DNA from 2 places in the Aurantimonas sp. DM33-3 genome. Region 1 is predicted to be linked to the other one. Evidence: predicted binding sites of a transcription regulator. Region 1 holds the regulator's gene; the other holds the start of a gene.
The links. Region 1 encodes LexA, which represses DNA repair genes until DNA is damaged. Its sites were predicted from a motif close to TGTTCNNNNTGTGTTCNG; they were not measured.

Region 1 (9,033 bases):
CGTCGGCCACGCGCTGGTGCCGGAGCATTTCCACGAATTCGTGCGCCCGGAAATGCTGGCCCGCCGGCTCGAGCGGCTGATGACGCCGACGCCGGAGCGGGCGGCGCAGCGCGCTGGCTTTGCCGACATCCGCGAGATGATGCGGATCGACGTTGCGCCGGGCGAGGCGGCCGCCGCGATCGTCCTCGATTGCATTGCGCGCGGCAGGACTTCCATCCAGACATAGAAACGGGCGCCGCAGCGCCCGTTTTTCTTTGATCTCGAGGCGGCTAAGCCTCAGCCGCGCTCGTCGACGGCGACGTAGTCGCGCATCTCGGCGCCCGTATAGAGCTGGCGGGGACGGCCGATCCGCTGATGCGGGTCCTCGATCATCTCCTTCCACTGGGCGATCCAGCCGACCGTGCGCGCCACGGCGAAGAGCACCGTGAACATGGTGGTCGGGAAGCCGAGCGCCTTCAGGGTGATGCCCGAGTAGAAGTCGACATTCGGGTAGAGCTTCTTCTCGATGAAGTACTCGTCGGTCAGCGCGATGCGCTCGAGCTCCATCGCCACTTCGAGCAGCGGATCGTCCTTGATGCCGAGTTCGTCGAGGACCTCGTGGCAGGTCTGCTGCATGATCTTGGCGCGCGGATCGTAGTTCTTGTAGACCCGGTGGCCGAAGCCCATCAGGCGGAACGGATCGTTCTTGTCCTTGGCCCGCGCAATGAACTCGGGGATGCGGTCCTTGGTGCCGATCTCCATCAGCATGTTGAGCGCAGCCTCGTTCGCGCCGCCATGGGCAGGGCCCCAGAGGCAGGCGATGCCGGCGGCGACGCAGGCAAACGGGTTGGCACCCGAAGAGCCGGCCAGCCGGACCGTCGAGGTCGAGGCGTTCTGCTCGTGATCGGCGTGGAGGATGAAGATCCGGTCCATGGCCCGCGCCAGCACCGGGTTGATCCGGTAGGGTTCGCAGGGCACCGCGAAGCACATGTGCAGGAAGTTCTCGGCATAGGCGAGATCGTTGCGCGGATACACGAAGGGCTGGCCGATATGGTACTTGTAGGCCATCGCCGCGATGGTCGGCATCTTGGCGACCATGCGCAGGCTCGCCACCATCCGCTGGTGCGGATCCGCGATATCCGTCGAGTCGTGGTAGAATGCCGACAGGGCGCCGACCGAGCCGACCATGACGGCCATCGGATGCGCGTCGCGGCGGAAGCCCGTGTAGAACCGGCTCATCTGCTCGTGGACCATGGTGTGCCGGGTCACGCGGTAGACGAAATCGTCCTTCTCGCGGGTCGTCGGCAGTTCGCCGTAGAGCAGCAGGTAGCAGGTCTCCAGGAAATCACCGCGCTCGGCGAGCTGGTCGATCGGGTAGCCGCGATGCAGCAGCACACCCTCGTCGCCGTCGATATAGGTGATCTTGGATTCGCAGGACGCCGTCGAGGAGAAGCCCGGGTCGTAGGTGAAGAGACCGGTCTGCTTGTACAGCGCGGTGACGTCGACGACGTCCGGTCCGATGCTGCCGCTGCGAACGGCCAGATCCGCATCTTTCTGACCCAATGTGAGCTTCGCCGACTGTTCCGTCATGCGTTTTCCCTTCGATGATAGCCGCTCAGGTATCGACCTCTCGCAGCGCACACAGATTGTTCAGATGCCTGACTACTCCAAACCCAGGAGTGCGACAAGTTTCCGATCACGCAATGTGTTGCGCCGCAATAGTCCTGTCCTTGGTCAGGCCGACTGATCGCCCAGCCGCGCCAGCGATTCGTCCCGGCCCAGCACGGCCAGTACATCGAACACGCCCGGGGAGGTGGTGCGGCCGGTCAGGGCCGCCCGCAGGGGCTGTGCCGCCTTGCCCAGCTTCAGGCCGTTCTCCTCGGCATAGGCGCGTACTATGGCCTCCAGCTCCGCCGCAGACCAGTCCGGGGCCGCCTCGAAGCGCTTGGCGAGGGCGCCTACGATTTCGCGGCCGCCATCGTCGAGAATCGCCGCCGCCTTGTCCTCGAAGGACAACGGCCGGTCGGCGAAGAGATAGGCGGTGCTCTCGGTCAGCTCGACGAGGGTCTTGGCGCGCTCTTTCAGCCCGGGCATGGCCGCGGTCAGCTTGGATCGGATTTCGTCGTCGGAGCGGGTCTTCAGGATGCCGCCATTGGGCAGCACGTCCCGCTCGGCCATCAGCATGTCGACCAGATCGGCGTCGTCGCTGCGCCGGATCCAGTGGCCGTTGAGCGCTTCCAGCTTGGCGAAGTCGAAGCGCGCAGCGCCCTTGTTGATCTCGCCGAGATCGAACCATTCGATCATCTCCTCGGTGGAGATGATCTCGGAATCGCCATGGCTCCAGCCGAGCCGCACGAGGTAGTTGCGCAGCGCCACCGGCAGATAGCCCATGGCCTGGTAGGCCTCGATGCCCAGCGCGCCGTGGCGCTTCGACAGCTTGGCGCCGTCCGCGCCATGGATCAGCGGGATGTGCGCCATGACCGGCACGTCCCAGCCCATCGCCTTGTAGATCAGCGTCTGGCGGCCAGCATTGGTCAGGTGGTCGTCACCGCGGATGATGTGGGTGACGCCCATGTCATGGTCGTCGACGACCACGGCCAGCATATAGGTCGGGCTGCCGTCTGAGCGCAGCAGCACCAGATCGTCGAGATCCTTGTTGGGAAAGCGGACGTCACCCTGCACCTTGTCACGGACGATCGTCTCGCCCTCCAGCGGCGCTCGCAGGCGGATCACCGGCTTGACGCCCTCGGGGGCCTCGGACGGGTCGCGGTCGCGCCAGCGGCCGTCATAGCGCGGCGGACGCTTCTCGGCGCGCGCGGTCTCTCGCATCTCTTCCAGTTCGGCCTGGCTGGCGTAGCAGCGATAGGCCTCGCCCTTGGCGAGCATCTCCTCGACCACCTCGCGGTGGCGGTCCGCCCGCTCATACTGCGACACCGGCGGCTCGTCTGCGGTCAGGCCCATCCAGTCGAGCCCGTCGATGATCGCCTGGACCGCCGGCTCGGTCGAGCGGGCGCGGTCGGTGTCCTCGATCCGCAGCAGCATCTTGCCGCCCGTTGCCCTGGCGTAGAGCCAGTTGAACAGCGCCGTGCGCGCGCCACCGATATGCAGGAAGCCCGTCGGCGAGGGGGCAAAGCGGGTCACGACGGCGTCCGTCATGGTCTCTCCGATATTGATACGCTGAGTGTTGGGAGCGATCGGCGTGGATCGCTTTCGCTTGGCGGCTGTGTACCATAGGCGAGGGGAGAGACAAGCCGACGGGACCGGACGGCATGGACAGCGCCAGCGATCGCGACGAACGCGCAGGCGCGGCCTTCGGGCGGCGCGACGCCGTTCGGGCAGCGTTCCGGCGCTGGCGGGCGACGATCGTGCTGCCGCCGCGTAGCCGTTGGCGCCGTCTCGGCCGGGAATGGCTCGCCGACCAGTTTGCCGCCGAGACCCGCGCCCGTACCGGTTTTCTCCTGGTCCCGCTCGGCCTGATGATCGGCGTGGCGCTCGTCCACGGCGCCGGCTGGGCCCCGAATGTCTGGCTGACCGTCCTTGCCGCCATCGCCAGCCTCGGCCTCGCGCTGCGCCGTATGGGACGCCCCGTTCTGCACCCGATGCTGATCCTCGCGGGCTTCACCTTCGTGGGTACCGCCCTTGCGATCGGCGAGATTCAGCGCACCGAAACGACGATCCTGTCCGGCCAGGCGACGGTGCGCATTGCCGGTCCCGTCCTCTCGCGAGAGCGGACGGAGGACGGACGCTATCGCTATGTGATCGCAGTCGCAGAAACCGAGCGGCCAGTCCTGTCGCGACCGCCGGAGCGAGTGCGCATCGTCGTCGGCAGCCGACATGAGCCGATCGCGCCCGGCGGCCTCTATCGCGGCCTCGTCCGGCTCGGGCCGCCGTCCGGTCCGGCATTTCCCGGCAGCTACGACTTTGCCATGGCGCCGTTCTTTGCCGGGATCGGAGCCTATGGTTATTCGCTCGGCGCGCCGGAGGCCGAGCCGACGCCGTCCACGGCAAGCGACGATGGACGCGGTCTTCTGGCCGAACTGCGGCATCTGCAGACGCAGACGCGCCTCGCCCTGACCGAGCGCATCAGCATGGTGATCGGCGGCCGGGAAGGCGCCATCGCCGCGGCCCTCATCACCGGCGAACGCGCCGGTATCCCCGACGATGCCCGCGAATGGCTGCGCGGCACGGGGCTCGCCCACGTCCTGTCGATCTCGGGCCTGCACATGGCGATCGTCGCCGGCTTCGCCATGCTGGCCGTGCGGTCGTCGCTGTCCCTCGTGCCGGCCATCTCGCTGCGCCTGCCGGCGAAGAAGATTGCGGCCTTTGTCGCGCTGGCCGTCGCGGCGATCTATCTGGCGATCTCGGGCGCCAATGTCGCGACCCAGCGATCCTTCGTGATGCTGGCGATCATGCTCGGCGCCGTGCTGATCGACCGCCCCGCCCTGACGCTTCGCAACGTGGCGATCGCTGCCATCGTCGTCATCCTCGTCGCTCCGCATGCGGTGATGACCGCCAGCTTCCAGATGAGCTTTGCGGCGACCGTGGCGCTGATCGGCGGCTATGCGGCCCTGTCGCAATGGCGCGCGGGGCGCGAACGCGGCCGCGAGACGGATAGGGGCGTCGCCGGCAAGATCCTGGTCGCGCTCTCTGCGATCATGGTCACGTCGCTTCTGGCGGGATCGGCAACCGCGCCTTATGCCGCCTATCACTTCCACCGGATGGCGGCCTTCGGCTTCGTCGCCAATCTCCTGACCATGCCGCTCTTCACGCTGTGGATCATGCCGCTGGCGCTGGTGGGAACGCTGCTGATTCCGTTCGGGCTCGACGCCTGGCCGTTCCAGGCGATGGGTGCCGGCCTCTGGCTCGTCCTCGAGATCGCCCGCAACGTCTATGCCTGGCTGCCGGACCAGGCGATCGGACGCATGACCGCATCGGGACTTCTGCTGCTGACGGCGGCGATCCTCACCGCGTCCTGTCTGGCAAGCCGGTTGCGCTGGCTTGGCCTGCCGCTGGCACTCGCCGGATTCGTCGCAGCGCCCGACAGGACGGTCCCACCGGAACTGCTGATCTTCGAGGACGGCAAGGAGGTCGCGACTCTCGCGGCGGAGGGCCAGCTTGCTTTCCTTCGTGCAAGGCCCAGCGGTTTCATCGCGGAACAATGGGAGCGGGCCTTCGAGGCGCGGGCGCCGCGGGGCACGGACACCGAGCGGATCCGTGCGACGATTCCCGCCGAGTGCGCGGCCAAATACTGCCGCTTCACCACGCGCGGCGGCCTGCGGGTGGTCTGGACTGAGGATTATGCCCGCACGGGCGATGCCTGCGACGAGGCGGATGTTGCCATCGTCTCACGGGCGATCCGGCTGACGGAATGCCGATCCGGCGCCTTTCTGGTGACGCTGCGCACGCTGCGGCGGACCGGCTCGCTGGCGATCGGCCGGGAGGCGGCGACAGGCCGGCCCCGCATCGTGCCGGCGGTCAGCGATCCGCCCGAACGCTGGAACGTTCACCGGCTGGCGCCCTGGCCGGAATACTGGCGCAAGCCAGCCGCGCCAGACCCGCCGGTACCCGTCACGCAGCCGGCCTCGGCGACCGTCAGCAATGGGGGCCCGGCCGGTTCAGGCCGAACCGCGACGGTTGGGCCCTGAGCGAGGACGAGCCGGTTTCGGGCCTCAACGCTTCGGGCGCGAGTCGCGAGGACCTATCACCCGTTCTGCACCGACCGCGTTCCGTCCGGAGCGGTCAGTAGCGGCGGATCAGGCCGATCAGCTTGCCCTGGACCTTGACCCGGTCCGAGCCGAAGATCCGGGTTTCATAGGCCGGATTGGCCGCCTCCAGCGCGATGGTGTCGCCGCGACGGCGGAAGCGCTTCAGGGTCGCTTCCTCGTCGTCGACGAGGGCGACCACGATCTCGCCCGGCGTCGCCGTGTCGCCCCGGCGGATGACCACCGTGTCGCCGTCGAGAATGCCGGCCTCGATCATCGAATCGCCCTTCACTTCGAGGGCGTAATGTTCGCCGCTGCCCAGCATGTCCGGCGGAACGACGATGGAATGGGTGTTGTGCTGGATGGCCGAGATCGGCACGCCGGCGGCGATCCGCCCCATGACAGGGATGGCCGTCGAGGCGGACGCCTTGGCCGGCGCCGGTTGCGCCGTGGGGGCGGGCCGGGCGGTATCGCGACTGCCTTCGATGACGCTCGGCTTGAAGCCGGTGCGCCCGACAGGTGCCGGGCGGTTGCCCTGAATCGACTCGGGCAGTTTCAGGATTTCCAGCGCCCGGGCCCGGTTGGGCAGGCGGCGGATGAAGCCCCGCTCCTCGAGCGCGGTGATCAGGCGGTGAATGCCGGACTTGGACCGCAGGTCCAGCGCGTCCTTCATTTCATCGAAGGACGGGGGCACACCAGTCTCGCGCACCCGATCGTTCACGAAGACCAGAAGATCGTGCTGCTTGCGCGTCAGCATCCGGGCGACTCCTCAAAACAAAACCTGAACAAACCTATCTGTTCTAGTTGTGTTCCGCAAGTGGCTCCAGCGCCGTCAGGGGGACGTAATCGCAGGGATCGCCTGCTTCGGCCGGTGCGGCGCGGACCGGGCGCACGAGCAGGGCATCGGCCGCAGCATAGATCGACAGCAGCGAGGAATCCTGGCGCGACAACGGCACGATACGGGGTGGGCCGGCGCCATCCGGTTCGATCCGGGCGCGGACGAAATCCGTGCGGTCGCCATTGTCCGACATCGGCGCGGCGAGAACGCCCCGGCGGTACAGCGGACGCGCGGGACGGCCCGCGAGGCGCCGGACCAGCGGTGCCAGGAAGAGGGTGGCGGCGACCATGGAGGAGGCGGGGTTGCCGGGCAGGCCGACGACCCGCATGTCGCCCAGCCTGCCGGCCATCAGCGGCTTGCCGGGGCGCATGGCCACTTTCCAGAAGTCGAGGGAGACGCCATGGGCGGCGAAGACCTTGCCGACGAGATCGTGGTCGCCGACCGAGGCGCCGCCGATGGTGACGAAGATATCGGCGCCGTCGGCGATCGCCTGCGTCAGCTGGGCATCGATGGCCGCTTCCCGGTCGGGCGCGATCCCGCAATTCAGCGGCAGGCCGCCGGCCTCGCGCACCAGCGCAGCGACGCCGAAGGTGTTGGAGGCGACGATCTGCGAGGGGCCGATGGGTTCGCCGGGCAGGACGAGCTCGTCACCGGTCGCCAGGATCGCCACGCGGGGCCGGCCGCGTACCGGGATCGACGGATGGCCGCCGCTGGCGGCCAGCGCGATGGCGCCCGGGGTGAGCACGGTGCCGGCGGTGAGAAGCGGCGTGCCGGCTGCGAAGTCGATTCCCGCCGGGCGGATGTGCTGGCCGACGACGACCGGCGCCGTCGCCGTGACGGTGCCGTCCCGCCGGTCGGCGTTCTCCTGGATCAGGATGGCGTCGGCGCCGGCCGGGACCGGCGCTCCGGTGGAGATGCGGATGGTCTCGCCTGGCTGCAGCGTGCCGTCATAGGCATGGCCGGCGGCCGATTCGCCGACGAGCCGCAGGGAGGGGAAGGGCGCTTTGTCGCCAAGGTCGGCGGCGCGGACCGCGTAGCCGTCCATGGCGGAGGCGTCGAAGGCCGGCTGGGTGCGCCGCGAGGCGAGGTCCGCGGCCAGAATGCGGCCCGACGCGTCGCGCAGGGGCAGCGTCTCGGTTCGGTCGAGGGGGCGGGCGTCCTCGACGAGGAGACGATAGGCCTCCTCGACGGGGATGAGACTCACGACGCGGCGTCCGCCGACCAGTCGCCGGAGCGGCCGCCGGATTTCGCCAGGAGGCGGATGCCGCTGATGGTCATGGTGCGGTCGACCGCCTTGGCCATGTCGTAGATGGTGAGGCAGGCGACCGAGACGGCCGTCAGCGCCTCCATCTCGACGCCGGTCTTGCCGCCGACCCGCGCCGTCGCGGTGACCCGCAGGCCGGGCAGCGCAGGCTCGGCGGTGATCTCGACACCGATCTTCTCCAGCATCAGCGGATGGCAGAGCGGGATCAGGTCGTGGGTCTTCTTGGCGCCCATGATGCCGGCAATGCGGGCAATGCCAATGACGTCGCCCTTCTTGGCCTCGCCGGCCAGGATCAGGTCGAGCGTCGCCGGCTCCATCATCACGAAGCCTTCGGCCTCAGCGACGCGGCGCGTGCGCTCCTTGTCGCCGACATCGACCATGGACGCGGCGCCGGTGGCGTCGAGATGCGTCAGCGTGGCGTCGCGCGGATCGCTCATGCGGGCACCGTGATGGCAGGATCGCCGCCGATCAGCGCCCGCGTCGCGGCCTCGACGTCCTCCTGACGCATCAGGCTCTCGCCGACGAGGAAAGTGCGGATGCCGTGCCCGGCGAGACGCTGGCAATCGGCATGGGTGAAGATGCCGCTTTCGCCGACCAGGACGCGATCGTCGGGCACGAGGGCGGCCAGCCGCTCCGCGGTGTCCAGCGAGGTCTCGAAGGTGCGCAGATTGCGGTTGTTGATGCCCAGCAGCGGCGAGGCGAGGGCAAGCGCCCGCTCGGTCTCGGCCTCGTCATGCACCTCGACCAGCACGTCCAGGCCATAGGCGACGGCCGCGGCTTCGAGGTCGCGGGCAAGGGCGTCGTCGACCGCGGCCATGATGATGAGGATCGCGTCGGCGCCCCAGGCGCGGGCCTCGGCCACCTGATAGGTGTCGTAGAGAAAATCCTTGCGCAGCGCGGGCAGGCTCGTCGCCGCGCGCGCCGCCGTCAGGAAGGACGGATCGCCCTGGAAGGACGGCGTGTCGGTGAGAACGCTGAGACAGGCGGCGCCGCCGCGCTCATAAGCGGCTGCGAGGGCGGGCGGGTCGAAATCCTCGCGGATCAGGCCCTTGGACGGGCTCGCCTTCTTCACTTCGGCGATGAGCGCAAACTCGCCGGCGCGATGGCGCGCGCCAAGCGCCGCCGCAAAGCCGCGCGGCGGCTCGACGGACGCGAACTGGCCTTCGAGATCGGCCTGCGAGATCCGCTGCTTGGCGGCGGCGATCTCCTCGCGCTTGTAGGCTTCGATCCTCTGCAGGATGTCGCTCATT
Region 2 (9,033 bases), on a different contig from region 1:
GACGAGGACGAGCTGGACGGCGAGGAAGTCGAAGCCGGCGAGACCGACGAAGCGACCGCAGAGTCCGACGAGACCAACTGATCGGCAGTCGCCGGCGGGCCCTGCCCGCGCCGGCGATTCGCAGCGACACGTAACGAGAGGGGCCGGCATTGATTGCAGGCCCCTCTTGCGTTGGGATCGGGCCCTCTTCCCATCGCGCTGCAGGCTCATAAGATAAGGAAGGCAGTGCATACCAAGCGATAAGTTCCCGTGACGCCGCGAGCCGTCAGGCTCAGGCCGACGCAGGAGTGGTGACATGAACCGCATACTCGCGACGTATCTGAAGCATCTTCTCGTCTTCGGCGATCTCACCGTGACCGACAGTGACGGCGGCGTGACCCGTTGGGGCGACGGCACCGGCGATCCGGTGCATCTGCGCTTCAACACGGCCGCCGCCGAACGCGGCGTGGCGATCAATCCCGGCCTGAAATTCGGCGAAGCCTACATGAACGGCGGCGTCGACATCACCGAGGGCACGATCTTCGACATGCTGGCGCTGGTGTTCCGCAACGCCGGCAACAAGGCCCAGAACGAGCCCTGGATGCGGGCGATCGCCCGGCTGCGCCTGATCTATCGCCGGGTGATCCAGAACAACACCCCGCAGCGCGCGCGCCGGAACGTCAAGCACCACTACGATCTGTCGTCGGAGCTCTACGACCTGTTCCTCGACGTGGACCGGCAATATTCCTGCGCCTATTTCGACCGGCCCGGCGCCGGGCTCGACGAGGCCCAGCTCGCCAAGAAGCGCCATATCGCCGCCAAGCTGGCCTTCGACCGGCCGGGACTGAAGACGCTGGACATCGGCTGCGGCTGGGGCGGCATGGGCCTGTATCTCGCGCGCCATCTGGACGCCGACGTCACCGGCATCACCCTTTCCGACGAGCAATTGGGCATCGCCCGGTCGCGGGCCGACGAGGCCGGGCTCTCCGACCATCTGCGCTTCGAGATCGCCGATTACCGCGACACCGCCGGCCCCTTCGACCGGATCGTCTCGGTGGGCATGTTCGAGCATGTCGGGGTCGACTTCTACGACGACTATTTCCGCCAGTGCGCCCGCCTCCTGGACGAGGACGGGGTGATACTGCTGCACACGATCGGGCGCTGGGACGAGCCGGCCAACACCAATGCCTTCATCAACAAGTACATCTTCCCCGGGGGCTATCTGCCGTCCCTGTCGCAGATCGCCCATTCCGTCGAGCGCGCCGGCCTGATCATCAGCGATGTCGAGGTGCTGCGGCTGCACTACGCCGAGACGATCCGCCACTGGCGCGACCGCTTCGCTGCGCGCCGCGACGAGGCCAAGGCGCTGTATGACGAGCGCTTCTGCCGGATGTGGGAGTTCTACCTCGCCGCCTCCGAAACCGCGTTCCGCTGGCAGGATTGCGTCGTCTTCCAGGTCCAGCTGACGAGGAAGGTCGACACCCTGCCGATTACCCGGGACTACATGCTGGAAGCCGAAGCCAGGCTGCGCGAACTGGAGCGGCGGGGCACCGTCCGACCCATCGCCGCCGAGCGGACCGAAATGGACCGGCAGGCCGCGGAATAGCCATCCCCGCCGAAGAGACAGCCGGCGCACCCGTCAACAGCTGCGCCGGTTATCCCCGATCTTATCCACCGTCACGCCGCCCATCGTGGCGGTTTCGCCGATGCGGATCGCTCGCCGCCGGATCGGCGTCGCGGGCGGTGCGAATCGCTGGCAGCGGACGGCCCTGTGGTGTAGTCAGAACGCTTCCTGAAGCGATGGCAGAGGTGACGCGGCATGGCGGATGCAGCGCGCAAGATGGACGACGACGCGGCGGCGCTCTATCGCGAGGCTCCGAGCAATATCGAGGCCGAGCAGGCGCTGCTGGGCGCCATGCTGGTCAACAACGACGCCTATTACGTCGTCCACGATTTCCTGAAGCCCGACCATTTCTTCGAGCCCCTGCACCGGGAGATTTTCGCCAAGACATCCGAGATGATCCGGATGGGCAAGATCGCCAATCCAGTGACGATCAAGACGTTCCTGGCCGCCGGCGACAAGGTCGGCGACCTCACCGTGGCGCAGTATCTCGCCCGTCTGGCCGCCGAAGCGACGACGATCATCAACGCCTCCGACTACGGCCGGGCGATCTACGACCTCGCCATCCGGCGCTCGCTGATCCGCATCGGCGAGGATGTCGTCAACATCGCCTTCGACGCGCCGCTGGATATGGAGCCCAAGGCGCAGATCGAGGACGCGGAGCGCCGGCTGTTCGAACTGGCCGAGACCGGCCGCTACGATGGCGGTTTCCAGTCCTTCACCGAAGCCGTGACCCTCGCCGTCGAGATGGCGACCGCCGCCAAGGACCGCGACGGCGGCCTGTCGGGCGTCTCGTCCGGCATCAGCGCCCTCGACCGCAGCATGGGCGGCCTGCAGGCGTCGGATCTGATCATCCTTGCCGGCCGGCCGGCCATGGGCAAGACCTCGCTTGCCACCAACATCGCCTTCAACATCGCCGCCGCCTACGAGCCGGCCGAGCAGGCAGACGGCTCCTTCAAGGCCAAGAACGGCGGCGTCGTCGGCTTCTTCAGCCTGGAAATGTCGGCCGAGCAGCTCGCCACCCGCATCATCTCCGAGCAGACGGAGATCTCCTCCTCGAAGATCCGGCGCGGCAACATCAACGATCAGGAACTGGTCAAGCTCGTCGGCTGCTCCGAGACCATGCAGCGGATCCCGCTCTATATCGACCAGACCGGTGGTATCTCGATCGCCCAGCTCTCGGCGCGGGCACGGCGCCTGAAACGCCAGCGCGGCCTCGACGTCATGGTCATCGACTATGTCCAGCTGATGCAGGGCTCGAGCCGCACCCAGGGTAACCGCGTGCAGGAGATCACCGAGATCACCACCGGCCTCAAGGCGCTGGCAAAGGAGCTGGCCGTCCCGATCATCGCCCTGTCGCAGCTCTCGCGTCAGGTGGAAAACCGCGACGACAAGCGACCGCAGCTCGCCGATCTGCGTGAGTCGGGCTCGATCGAGCAGGACGCCGACGTGGTGATGTTCGTGTATCGCGAGGAATATTACCTCGCCAACCGCGAGCCCAAGCCGGGCACGGACGACCATCTGAAATGGGAGCAGGCGCTGAACGAGACCCGCGGCAAGGCCGAGGTGATCATCGCCAAGCAGCGTCACGGCCCGACCGCAACGGTGCCCCTCGCCTTCCAGGCCGAATACACCCGCTTCACCGATCTCGCCGACGACAGCTATCTGCCGGAACGGTTCGAATAGCCGGTGCGGCCGTGACTGCTCCGCACCATTTTGGGCGCATGCCCGTGGTCGAGATCGACCGCGCGGCGCTGGCCGCCAACTGGGCCCTGCTGGCCGCACGCAATCCCGGCGCGCGCACCGGCGCCGCGGTCAAGGCCGACGGCTATGGTCTCGGCGCCGCCGAGACCGCCCGCACGCTCCAGGCTGCGGGCTGCCGCGACTTCTTCGTCGCCTGGGCCGAGGAGGGCCGGATCGTCCGGGCCGCGCTCGATGCCCTGACGCGTCCCGATGACGGCACCGCGCCGACGCGCATCTTCGTCCTGCAGGGGCTCGAACCCGCCGGCGTTCCCTTGCATCTCGACGCCGGTCTGACCCCGGTCCTCTCGACGCCCGGCGACATCGCTGTCTGGCGTGACGGTTTGAAGTTGGCCGGCCGGCGTGCCCCGGCGGCGATCCAGCTCGAGACCGGCATGAACCGGCTGGGGCTCGACCGCGCCGATGCCGAAGCCGCAGCTGACCTCGCCGCATCCGGTGAACTCGATCTGGCCCTGGTGATGAGCCACCTCGCCTCGGCCGACGAGCCGACGGACCAGAGCGCGCGGCAGCAGGCCCGGTTTCTGGAACTGGCCGCGCTGTTTCCCGGCGTGCCGCGATCGCTGGCCAATTCCGCCGCAGTGTTCCTCGGCAGCGAATTCGGCTTTGACCTCACCCGCCCCGGCATCGCCCTTTATGGCGGCGAGGCGGGGCCGGCTTCGCGCGGCGTCCTGCGGCCGGTCGCGCGCCTCACCGCGGCCATCCTGCAGATCCGCACCGCCAATGCCGGCGAGGCCGCCGGCTATGGCGCCGCTGCGCCGCTCCCCCGCGACACACGGATCGCGACGGTCGGCCTCGGCTATGCCGATGGCTACCACCGCGCCGCCTCGGGCGCAGGGGTGGTGGTGCGCGACGTGCGGCCCGGACCCCAGGCCGTCGTCGCCGGGCAGCGCGTGCCCGTCCTGGGACGCGTCTCGATGGATCTGACCCTTCTCGATGTCACCGATGTCCCGGACGACGCACTCGCGCCCGGCGATCGGGCCGAGTTCTTCGGCCCGAACCTGTCGATCGACGCGGTGGCAAATGCGGCCGGTACGATCGCCTATGAACTGCTGACCGGCCTCGGCACGAGGGTCGAGCGCCGCTGGCTCTAGCCGATCTGCCCCACGATCCACTGCTGCACCGTATCGGCCCCCAGCGTGAGAGCCGCCATGCCGAACCCCACGATCAGAAGCACCTGCATGGCGGCGATCGCCCAGAGCTGCGTGCGGAACGGTTCCTTGCGGGTCTTGTGGCGGATGATCTGCTGCGCCGCGATGGCTCCGACGCTGCCGCCCATCAGCGCGTAGCGCAGAAGCGTGCTCTCCGGCGTCCGGCGCACCCCGGCCCGCGCCTTGGTCTTGTCGAACACGAAGGCCCAGTAGGCGGCGATATTCACCGCCACGAGATAGAAACCGATGATCAGCATCGTCGCCTCGCGCTCAGGTTGCGGCCATCATCGCACCACGAGATTGCCGAACCCTTGCCGTGCCGACGATCGCTGGCCGGCACCAAAATCGCGGCTCGATGCCGGGTCGACCGTGGGCTTGTTTTTGTTTTGTTCTTGACTGACGGGGGCCTGGAAACCAAGAAGGCGCCATGGCCAAAGCGAAACCTTCCTTCATCTGCCAGAGCTGCGGCGCGGTCTATACGCGCTGGCAGGGCAAGTGCGAATCCTGCGGCGAATGGAACACCGTCGTCGAGGAGAACGCCTCCGGCGGCATCGGCGGCGGGCCCCAGCGCGGTCGCCGCAAGGGCACGCCCTCGGCGCTGCTGCCGCTGTCGGGCGAACTCGAAGAGGCGCCGCGCATCGTCTCCGGCATCGATGAGCTCGACCGGGCGACCGGCGGCGGCATCGTGCGCGGCTCGGCCCTCCTGATCGGCGGCGATCCCGGCATCGGCAAGTCGACGCTCCTGATGCAGACCGCCGCCGCCCTGTCACGGCGCGGGCACAGCGTCGTCTACGTCTCGGGCGAGGAAGCGGTGGCGCAGGTGCGGCTGCGCGCCCAGCGGCTCAACGCGGCCGATACCGACGTTCAGCTCATGGCCGAGACCAATGTCGAGGACATTCTGGCGACCCTTGCCGAAGCGCGGCGTCCTGACCTCGTCATCATCGATTCGATCCAGACCCTGTGGAGCGACCTCGCCGAATCGGCGCCGGGCACGGTGACCCAGGTGCGGGTCGGCGTGCAGGCGATGATCCGCTTTGCAAAGGCGAGCGGCGCCGCCGTCATCCTCGTCGGCCACGTTACCAAGGAAGGCCAGATCGCCGGCCCGCGGGTGGTCGAGCACATGGTCGATGCCGTCCTCTATTTCGAAGGCGAAGGCGGGCACCACTACCGCATCCTGCGCACCGTCAAGAACCGCTTCGGCCCGACCGACGAGATCGGAGTCTTCGAGATGGGCGATCTCGGCCTGCGCGAGGTGCAGAACCCGTCCGAGCTGTTCCTCGGCGAGCGCAACGAGAAGGCCGCCGGGGCCGCCGTCTTCGCCGGCATGGAGGGCACCCGGCCGGTGCTCGTGGAGATCCAGGCCCTCGTCGCGCCGTCGGCCCTCGGCACGCCGCGCCGTGCCGTCCTCGGCTGGGACCAGCCGCGGCTGGCCATGGTGCTGGCGGTGCTGGAGGCCCATTGTGGCGTGCGCCTTGGCCAGCATGACGTCTATCTCAACGTCGCCGGCGGTTTCCGCATTTCCGAGCCGGCGGCCGATCTGGCCGTCGCCGCGGCGCTGGTCTCCTCGCTCAGCGGCGCGCCCCTGCCCGCCGATTGCGTCTATTTCGGCGAGATCAGCCTGTCCGGCTCGGTGCGCCCGGTCGGCCAGGCGGCGCAGCGGCTGAAGGAGGCGGAAAAGCTGGGCTTCCGGCAGGCCGTCCTGCCGTCGGGCAGCCCCGACCTGCCGCGCACCCGCGACATGGTTGCCAACGAGATCGAGGCCCTGCCCGATCTTGTCGCGCGGGTCGCGGCGGGCGGCAATGGGAGCGAGGCTTGATTTTCCGGCAAGTCCCTAGTGTAAAACTGTCATGAAAAGCGCTACAGCGTGGGCGAGCGGGGCAGCCCGGACGATCCCGCGCCCGCCCGCACGATCCATATGCCTACGGGGCCATCCTTCATGACCGTCACGCTTCTCGATGCGATTCTCTTCGCGATCATGCTGGTCTCGGCGCTGCTCGCCATGGTCCGCGGCTTCTCGCGGGAGATCCTGTCGGTCGTCTCGTGGCTTGTCGCGGCAGCCGCGGCCTTCTTCTTCTACAAGCCGCTGACCCCCTATGCAGCCGAGTACATCGCCTCCGACACCGTCGCCATGGTGGCGGCTGCCGCAGCGATCTTCCTCGTCGTCCTGATCATCGTCTCTTTCATCACCCTGCGCATCGCCGACTTCATCATCGACAGCCGCATCGGTGCGCTCGACCGCACGCTCGGCTTCATCTTCGGCGCCGTGCGCGGCCTGCTCCTCGTCGTCGTGGCGATGCTGTTCTTCAACTGGCTTGCCCCCGAGAACCAGCCGGACTGGATCGCCGGTGCGCGCTCCAAGCCGTTCCTCGACAATCTCGGCCAGCAGCTCGTGGCCGCCCTGCCCGACAACCCGGAAGAGGTCATCCTCGACAGCATCCGCGGACCGCAGGATGCGGACGGCGTTCCCGAGGGCACGGCAACGCCCGGCGAGCCGACCTCGATCGAAGGTGTCATCGAAGGCACCGACACCCCCGCGCAGCCGGCGAACTAGCCGGCGTTGCGGCTGCGGCATGATCTCTTCGCTCACCGCCTCGCATGCGACGACATAAGCGCGTATAGGGTGGGGCATCTAACGGACGGCCGACCGACAACGGCAAACGGCGGATAAAATCGATGGATGACACGCCTTTCGGCGATGACTCGCTGCACGAAGAGTGCGGCGTTTTCGGCATTTTCAAACGGACCGATGCGGCCGCACTGACCACGCTCGGCCTGCATGCCCTGCAGCACCGGGGCCAGGAGGCGGCCGGCATCGTCTCCTTCGACGGGAGCCAGTTCCATGTCGAGCGCCACGCCGGTCTGATCGGCGACACCTTCACCAAGCAGGCGGTCCTTGAGCGCCTGCCCGGTTCCTCGGCCATCGGCCACACCCGCTACGCCACCACCGGCGGCGGCGGCCTGCGCAACGTCCAGCCCTTCTTCGCCGAATTGTCGGCTGGCGGTTTCGCCGTCGCCCACAACGGCAACATCACCAATGCCATGACCGTGCAGCGCGAATTGCAGCGCCGCGGCTCGATCTTCTCCTCCACCTCCGACACCGAGACGATCCTGCATCTGGTGGCCACCAGTGCCGCCCGGCTGTTCGTGGAAAAGCTCGTCGACGCGCTGACGCGGCTCGAAGGCGCCTTCTCGCTGGTCGGCCTGTCGTCGAAGAAGATGGTCGGCGTGCGCGACCCGCTGGGCATCCGCCCGCTGGTTCTCGGTGACCTCGAAGGTTCGCCGATCCTGGCGTCCGAGACCTGCGCCCTCGACATCATCGGCGCCGATTTCGTGCGCGACATCGAGCCCGGCGAGATGGTCGTCATCAGTGACGACGGCATCGAGAGCATCTTCCCGTTCCAGGCGCGGCGCGCCCGCTTCTGCATCTTCGAATATGTCTATTTCGCCCGACCCGATTCCACGGTCGAGGGCCGCAACGTCTACGAGATCCGCAAGAAGATCGGCGGCGAGCTAGCCCGCGAGAGCCATCCCGAGGCCGATCTGGTCGTGCCGGTTCCCGATTCGGGCGTTCCGGCGGCAATCGGCTACGCGCAGGAATCCAACCTGCCCTTCGAGCTCGGCATCATTCGCAATCACTATGTCGGCCGGACCTTTATCCAGCCGACGGATTCGATCCGACACATGGGCGTGAAGCTCAAGCACAACGCCAACCGGCGCATGCTGGAAGGCAAGCGGGTCATCCTCGTCGACGATTCGATCGTGCGCGGCACCACCAGCCAGAAGATCGTCCAGATGGTCCGCGAGGCCGGCGCGACCGAGGTGCACATGCGCATCGCCTCGCCGCCGACCCGTGCCAGCTGCTTCTACGGTGTCGATACGCCGGAAAAGGCCAAGCTGCTCGCCTCGCGCATGACGGTCGAGGAGATGGCCGACTTCATCAAGGTCGACTCCCTTGCCTTCCTGTCGATCGACGGGCTCTACCGGGCGACCGACGAGCCGTCGCGCAACAAGATGGCTCCGCAATTCTGCGACGCCTGTTTCACCGGCGACTATCCGACCTCGCTGACCGATCAGGAAGGCGTCGAGAACGTCCGTCCCCTGACGCTGCTCGGCGGCGCCGGCTGAGACCCCAGACCATATCCATTCTACCGGCAGACAGCAGATGACAAAGCAGCTTCAGGATCGCGTCGCACTGGTCACCGGCGCCTCGCGTGGCATCGGCTACCAGATCGCCAAGGGCCTCGCCGCCGAGGGCGCGCATGTGATCGCGGTGGCGCGAACGGTGGGCGGTCTTGAGGAGCTCGACGACGAGATCAAGGCGCTGGGTGGCTCGGCCACCCTGGTGCCGCTGGACCTGACCGACATGGGCGGCATCGACCGTCTCGGCGGAGCGATTCACGAGCGCTGGGGCAAGCTCGACGTGCTGGTGGCCAATGCCGGCCTCCTGGGCGTCCTGGCGCCCATCGGCCATATCGAGGCGAAGGTCTTCGACAAGACGATGACGGTGAACGTCAACGCCACCTG

Region 2: a site for LexA is predicted at 4,886-4,903, ahead of radA (DNA repair protein RadA). Genes of this name have one in related genera too.

What each region holds. Positions count from the first base shown of each region.
Region 1 is NZ_JACSGS010000001.1:451,666-460,698, reverse strand. Features, by position in the region: gene lpxB (lipid-A-disaccharide synthase) at 1-226, shown strand, start outside; gene gltA (citrate synthase) at 277-1,569, opposite strand; gene gltX (glutamate--tRNA ligase) at 1,714-3,135, opposite strand; gene H9Q09_RS02535 (ComEC/Rec2 family competence protein) at 3,249-5,624, shown strand; gene lexA (transcriptional repressor LexA) at 5,719-6,438, opposite strand; gene glp (gephyrin-like molybdotransferase Glp) at 6,482-7,723, opposite strand; gene moaC (cyclic pyranopterin monophosphate synthase MoaC) at 7,720-8,220, opposite strand; gene trpC (indole-3-glycerol phosphate synthase TrpC) at 8,217-9,032, opposite strand; gene trpD (anthranilate phosphoribosyltransferase) at 9,029-9,033, opposite strand, start outside.
Region 2 is NZ_JACSGS010000012.1:106,461-115,493, forward strand. Features, by position in the region: gene rplI (50S ribosomal protein L9) at 1-81, shown strand, start outside; gene H9Q09_RS16095 (cyclopropane-fatty-acyl-phospholipid synthase family protein) at 296-1,585, shown strand; gene H9Q09_RS16100 (replicative DNA helicase) at 1,799-3,286, shown strand; gene alr (alanine racemase) at 3,325-4,452, shown strand; gene H9Q09_RS16110 (DUF1294 domain-containing protein) at 4,449-4,766, opposite strand; gene radA (DNA repair protein RadA) at 4,937-6,325, shown strand; gene H9Q09_RS16120 (CvpA family protein) at 6,446-7,060, shown strand; gene purF (amidophosphoribosyltransferase) at 7,183-8,634, shown strand; gene H9Q09_RS16130 (SDR family NAD(P)-dependent oxidoreductase) at 8,672-9,033, shown strand, end outside.